3 regions of the Ensifer sp. SL37 genome follow, and region 2 is predicted to be linked to each of the others. Evidence: predicted binding sites of a transcription regulator. Region 2 holds the regulator's gene; each other region holds the start of a gene.
The links. Region 2 encodes PhoB, which activates phosphate uptake and scavenging genes when phosphate is short. Its sites were predicted from a motif close to TGTCATNNANCTGTCAT; they were not measured.

Region 1: OVA00_RS20455 (alkaline phosphatase D family protein) is a predicted target of PhoB. The motif match lies at 1,095-1,111, and genes of this name have one in related genera.
Region 3: OVA00_RS28875 (UDP-2,3-diacylglucosamine diphosphatase) is a predicted target of PhoB. The motif match lies at 1,183-1,199, and genes of this name have one in related genera.

Annotation. Positions count from the first base shown of each region.
Region 1 is NZ_JAPPRN010000006.1:1,723,108-1,725,376, reverse strand. It holds gene OVA00_RS20455 (alkaline phosphatase D family protein) at 1-1,029, opposite strand, end outside; gene OVA00_RS20450 (amidase) at 1,293-2,269, shown strand, end outside.
Region 2 is NZ_JAPPRN010000006.1:955,304-957,572, reverse strand. It holds gene pstB (phosphate ABC transporter ATP-binding protein PstB) at 1-8, shown strand, start outside; gene phoU (phosphate signaling complex protein PhoU) at 59-772, shown strand; gene phoB (phosphate regulon transcriptional regulator PhoB) at 975-1,658, shown strand; gene OVA00_RS16780 (GcrA family cell cycle regulator) at 1,728-2,249, opposite strand.
Region 3 is NZ_JAPPRN010000006.1:3,417,941-3,420,209, forward strand. It holds gene OVA00_RS28870 (NADP-dependent malic enzyme) at 1-1,077, opposite strand, end outside; gene OVA00_RS28875 (UDP-2,3-diacylglucosamine diphosphatase) at 1,251-2,090, shown strand; gene OVA00_RS28880 (MFS transporter) at 2,188-2,269, shown strand, end outside.

The DNA.
Region 1 (2,269 bases), 770 kb from region 2:
CTTAAGCCAGTCGACCTGCCGCCAGCCGAACAGGGCGCCGCCGCCGTCTTCTCCCTGGTTGGCGCCGCGATAGGATCTGAGGTCAACGAAGAACACGTCGAGCAACGGACCATAGCCGATCTTGCGGAAGATGCGGCCGGGCTGCGTTGCCGGCATGCGGATCGGCGTCATCTCGTGGAACGCCCGCGCCGCCCGCTCGGCATAGACGGCAACATCCTTTTCCGGATAGCGCGCGTCGTCGCGCAGGTCGGTCGAGGCCGACCAGTTGTTCAGCACCTCGTGGTCGTCCCATTGATAGAAAGTGGGGCACACGGCGTTGAGTTGCCGCACATGCTCGTCGAGCAGATTGTATTTCCATTGCCCGCGATATTCTTCCAGCGTCCGCGCCACGTCGCGCTTCTCATGCGTCACCACGCGGTTCTTCCAGACACCGCCATCACGTAGCGCTATCTCGTCGGGGATCGGGTTATCGGCATAGATCGTGTCACCGGAATGAATGAAGAAGTCCGGCTCGTGCTGGCGCATGGTCGCATAGGTCTTCATGCCGACATCATCAATGCCCCAGCCCTGCCCGGCCGTGTCGCCGGACCAGACGAAGCGGATTGAGCGCTTGCGCAAGGGGGCGGTGCGAAACCGGCCGGTGACCGGCGCGGAGACGCGGTTGACGTCGTAGAGATCCGTGGCGGTGAAGCGGTAGAAGATATCCTGGTCCGGCAGCAGCCCGTCGAGCGAACATTTGATCGCGCAATCCGTCTGCGGCGTCGCCGTCAGATCGGAAAGGCGAAGGGGGTTGGAGAAGCTCTCGGTGGTCGAGTATTCGACCGACACCTTCGACGGGCGATCCACCCGTGTCCAGATCATGCCGGAGGACGTATCGACATCGCCCGATTGCACGCCGTGAATGAATTCCGGCCGGCCGTAGCCGCGTGCATAAAAGGGTGTCGCAAGACCGGATGAGGCCACGAAGCCCGCGGCACCGGCGGAAAGCAGGAAAGAACGCCTCGAAAGCGTCTTGAGGATATCGGCCAAACAGACCTCCGATTCGGCAGCGCCACCGCGCGTGCCGGACCTTTGGTCATCTGGGTGTCAGCGACGTAACAGCCGCATGAAACTATTTGAACGGTTTGGCGACAGTTCGGTGAAGGCCGGAGCTGGCCGCGGCGACAATGGGACGATGGCAAACGCCGCCAATGCTGTTATCAAAGGCGATCAGCGTTGGCCTTGATGAATCCGGGCAACGAACCCGCCTCCTGCCCCCGTTCGGTGGCCACACAAATCGACAGGTGATCATCGTGTCCCATGCCGCCAACGTCTCCGTCCGCGACCGCCTGGAACAGATCCTGAGCCGGCTCAACGATCGCCGGCACGAGGAAAAGGCTTTTGTCCGGCTCTACGAAGAGCGCGCGCGGAGTGAGGCAGACGCGGCCGACCGCCGCCGGCAGGCGGGGGACAGCCTTGGGCCGCTCGACGGCAAGATCGTTTCAATCAAGGACCTGTTGGATATCGCCGGCGAACCGACGCTTGCCGGCTCCATCATCCGCCGCGACGCGCCGCCGGCCCAAAAAGACGCGCTCGTTGTCCAGCGGCTACGTGCTGCCGGTACGGTCATTATCGGCAAGACGCATATGACCGAATTCGCGTTTACGGCCGTCGGCCTCAATCCACACTACCCGGTACCCGGCAACGCCACCGACGAAAGCCTGATCCCCGGCGGTTCATCCTCGGGCGCTGGCGTGTCGGCAGCAGAAGGCACCTGTGATATTGCCATCGGTTCAGATACCGGTGGCTCGATCCGCATCCCCGCGGCGCTGAACGGCATTGTCGGCTTCAAGCCGACAGCCAGCCGCATCCCGCTCGATGGCGCCTTTCCGCTCTCGCCGGTTCTGGATTCGCTCGGACCGCTCGCCCGGACCGTGGCCGATTGTGCAGCGACCGATGCTGTGATGGCCGGCGAGCAGCCAAGGCCGCTTGTCGCCCGCCCTGTCGCAGGTCTTCGTATCGGCATCCCCCGTGGCAGGCTGTTTGAAGACCTCTCCCTCGAAGTCGCCGACGCCTTCGCGGCAAGCCTCGACCGCCTGGCCAAAGCGGGTGCCAAGATCGTCGACTGCACCATCGATGACTTGATCGAGAAGCTCGGCGAAGCGACGCGGATCGGCTCGATTGCGGGCCTGGAGGCAAGCCGCGTCCACGCCGGCTGGCTGAGCGATGCGGCCGCCCCCGTCGACGACAGGGTCAAGTTCTCGCTTCGCCGCCGCCTTTTGGTGCCCGA
Region 2 (2,269 bases):
TCGGCTGAGGCCGCATAAGGCTGCAACAGTAACTGCAAAGCGCCCGTAAGGATCGACGATCATGTCCATGCATATCATGTCCGCCTATGACGAAGAACTGAAGTACCTGACGCGCCGCATCTCGGAGATGGGCGGCCTCGCCGAACAGATGGTCGCCGAGTCCGTTCGCGCGCTGGTCAACTCCGACCTGGCTCTCGCACAGAAGGTGATCTCGGACGACACCGTCCTCGACGACGCCGAGCGCCAGATCGGTGAGAAGGCGATCGTCACGATCGCCAAGCGTCAGCCGGTCGCCGCCGACCTGCGTGAGATCATGGGGTCGATCCGCATCGCCTCCGATCTGGAACGCGTCGGCGACCTTGGCAAGAACACCGCCAAGCGCGTGATCGCGGTCGCCGGCTCCGGCATTCCGCGCAAGCTCGCCCGTGGCCTCGAGCATCTGGCAGAGCTCGCTCTCGTCCAGCTCAAGGAAGTGCTCGACGTCTACGCCTCGCGCTCGCCGGAAAAGGCCAACAGCATCCGCGAGCGTGACGAGGAGATCGACGCGATCTACACCTCGCTGTTCCGCGAGCTCTTGACCTACATGATGGAAGATCCGCGCAACATCACGCCCTGCACGCATCTTCTGTTCTGCGCCAAGAACATCGAGCGCATCGGCGACCACGCGACCAATATCGCTGAGACGATCTATTACATGGCGACGGGTGCTCAGCCGGAAGGCGAGCGTCCGAAGGATGACACCACGTCGACGCTGGGCTCGGTCAACGACTGAGCGCCAAGCGCGCCGTAAGCATGCATGCCCCTTGAAATCTGATCCGGTCGCGGCTTCGGTCGCGGCCCCGAATTCCTGTATCTGAAGCATGCGGTTTTCGCCCCGCCTTTGAAAACGGCGGATGTGCTCCAGATTTAGAGTGTCTGAGCGCCGGCCGGGCCGATGAGCCCAAAGGCCGCCCGCGGTAAGGAGACGTTACCTGATGTTGCCAAAAATCGCCGTAGTCGAAGACGAAGAGGCGCTGAGCGTTCTGCTGCGTTACAATCTGGAAGCCGAGGGCTTCGACGTCGATACGATCCTGCGGGGCGACGAGGCGGAGATCCGGCTTCAGGAGCGGCTGCCCGACCTGCTTATCCTCGACTGGATGCTGCCCGGTGTTTCCGGCATTGAACTTTGCCGTCGGCTGCGCCAGCGTCCGGAGACCGAACGTCTGCCGATCATCATGCTGACGGCGCGCGGCGAGGAAAGCGAGCGCGTCCGGGGTCTGGCGACGGGTGCCGACGACTACGTGGTCAAGCCCTTCTCGACGCCGGAGCTGATGGCGCGCGTCAAGGCGATGCTGCGCCGGGCAAAGCCCGAGGTGCTCTCGACGCTGCTTCGCTGCGGCGACATCGAACTCGACCGCGAGACCCACCGCGTTCATCGCCGCAGCCGCGAAGTGCGCCTCGGCCCGACCGAGTTCCGTCTTCTGGAGTTCCTCATGTCCTCGCCGGGCCGCGTCTTCTCTCGCTCGCAGCTTCTGGATGGCGTCTGGGGGCATGACATCTATGTCGACGAGCGCACCGTCGACGTGCATGTCGGTCGTCTGCGCAAGGCTCTGAACTTCTCGAACATGCCCGACGTCATCCGCACCGTTCGCGGCGCCGGCTATTCGCTCGAAAGCTGAGCGGTCTGAAAGTCGCCAACAAAAAAAGGGGCCGATCGGCCCCTTCCTTTATCAATGCGGTCCAGCTTCTTAGCGAGCCCTGCGGCGCTCCCCCGACGGCTGGTAGGCCAGCCGAGCATGGAAGGTGCAGTAAGGCGAGGCTTCCGGGGAATCGTTGCCGCAGAAGTGAAACTCTTCCTTCAGCGGGTCGCCGATCGGCCACTTGCAGGTGCGCTCGGTGAGCTGGGTCAGCTCGAGGCGGCGCGACATCGGCACGACAACGTCGGTGCGGGTGCTGAAATCCTGCTCGGCAACGAGATCGACTTCGATTTCTTCCTTGAGAACGACAGCGCCGGCCGCGCGTGCAACCGGGCGGGTCGAAACGCGCGAAGCGTAGTTCGGTGCGCGCGGTGCCGAAGTCGGGCGCTTCGGACGGGCTGCCGTCGTGGTGCTGCCGCCGGCCTTGGCGCGACCTGGCAGGCTCAGGCGGTGAACCTTGCCGATGACAGCGTTACGGCTGACGCCGCCGAGCTGCGCCGCGATCTGGCTTGCGCTCAGGCCCTCGGACCAAAGCTTCTTCAGTTTCTCCACCCGCTCGTCAGTCCAGTTCATTTCTGCACTCTCCGTTCTCA
Region 3 (2,269 bases), 2.5 Mb from region 2:
GGCCGCCATCTTCATTTCTTCGTTGATCGTGCTTGCGCCGCAGTCGAGCGCGCCGCGGAAGATATGCGGGAAGCAGAGAACGTTGTTGACCTGGTTCGGGAAGTCCGAGCGGCCGGTGCAGATCATCGCGTCCGGACGGGCTTGGCGGGCGGCTTCCGGCATGATTTCCGGCGTCGGATTGGCGAGCGCCATGATCAGCGGCTTTTCGGCCATCTGCGCCAGCAGTTCCGGCTTCAGGACGCCGGCGGCCGAAAGGCCGAGGAAGACGTCAGCGCCGCCGATGCTGTCGGCAAGCACGCGGTTGCTGCTATCCTGCTCGTAGACGGACTTCCATTCGTCCATCAGTACCTCGCGGTCCTTGTAGACGAGGCCTTCGAGGTCATGGACCCAGATGTTTTCGCGCTTGGCGCCGAGCGTCACGAGAAGGTTGAGACAGGCGAGTGCGGCGGCACCTGCGCCCGAGGTGACGATCTTGGCGGTCGCGATGTCCTTGCCGGCGAGTTCGAGGCCGTTGAGGATGGCGGCGGCGACGATGATCGCGGTTCCGTGCTGGTCGTCGTGGAAGACCGGGATCTGCATCTTTTCACGCAGGCGCCGCTCCACCTCGAAACATTCGGGCGCCTTGATGTCTTCAAGGTTGATGCCGCCGAAGGTCGGCTCGAGCGCCGAGATTACGTCGACCATGCGCTCGATGCTCGACGCGTCGATTTCGATGTCGAAGACGTCGATGCCGGCAAACTTCTTGAAGAGGACGGCCTTGCCCTCCATGACGGGCTTGGAAGCCAGCGGACCGATATTGCCGAGACCGAGGACGGCCGTGCCGTTGGAGATGACCGCGACCAGGTTGGCGCGCGCTGTGTAATCGGCGGCTGTTTCCGGATTGTCACGAATGGCGATGCAGGGGGCTGCAACCCCTGGCGAATAGGCAAGCGCCAGGTCGCGCTGGTTGCCGAGCGGCTTGGTGGGCTGGATTTCGAGCTTTCCCGGGCGTGGGTAACGGTGGAAGAAAAGGGCCTGCTGGTCGATGTCGCCGCTGGCCGGACCGGTATGGGATTTCGTCTTGTCGCCCGTATTCATGCTCTCACATTCCTCATTCGTGGTCGTGCCTTTTGGCATGAATTCGAAGCGAGGTACAGTTTTGCAGTGCTGATTTCAGCGGGGGGACCGGTGACGCAATGTTGATGTCATCTTCCTGAAACACGAGTCTGGTTTCACGAAGGCAGAAAGCATAACCTGAAGACGAGGCTCGCATGATGGCGGCGCAGCAAGACAACTCCGCACGAAAGCTCAGGACGTTGTTCATCTCGGACGTCCATCTCGGCTCGAAGGCCGCCAAGACCGACTACCTGCTCGACTTCCTGCGGCATCATGAAGCGGAGACGATCGTTCTGGTCGGCGACATCGTCGACGGATGGCGGCTGAAGCGCAGCTGGTACTGGCCGCAGAACTGCAACGACGTGGTGCAAAAGCTCCTGCGCAAGGCGCGCAAGGGCGCCCGCATCGTTTACATCCCCGGTAATCACGATGAATTCCTGCGCGACTTTCCGGGCGTGCATTTCGGCGGCATCGAGGTGGCGCAACGCTACATGCACGAGGGGGCCGACGGCCGTAAATATCTCGTGCTGCACGGCGACGAATTCGACGTCGTCGTGCGCAACGCCCGCGTGCTCGCCTATCTCGGCGATTGGGCCTACGACACGGCGATCGCCATCAATATCGGGCTTGCTGCGGTCCGCCGACGTCTCGGCATGCCCTATTGGTCGTTCTCGTCCTGGGCGAAGCTCCAGGTCAAGCACGCCGTCAACTTCATCGGCGAGTTCCAGAAGGTGGTCGCCGAGGAGGCGCGCCGTCACGATGCGCAGGGCGTGATCTGTGGTCATATCCACCATGCTGTCATCGAGGAGATCGGCGACATCCGCTACATCAACACCGGCGACTGGGTGGAAAGCTGCACGGCGATTGCCGAGCACCACGACGGCACGATGGAACTGATCACCTGGCACCAGATGCGCGGTGGCGCCAGCGAAGGCGAAGCCTCTGGCGAAGCGGACAAACTGCTCGCCCAACTGCTGACCCAGCGCGCGGCCTGACCTTCGCGGCGCAGCGATATTCCTGTCGCGAAAACTAGGTTATGGCGAGGGGCGCCCGGCTCGTGCTAGAGATCGGGCACAGCCATCAGGTCAGACGATGATTCCCTTCCAAGCGCCCGCCTATGTGGGCCCTCCGCCGCGCCATTTTGCGCTTCGCATTGCTTTGCTCTTCTGTGCGC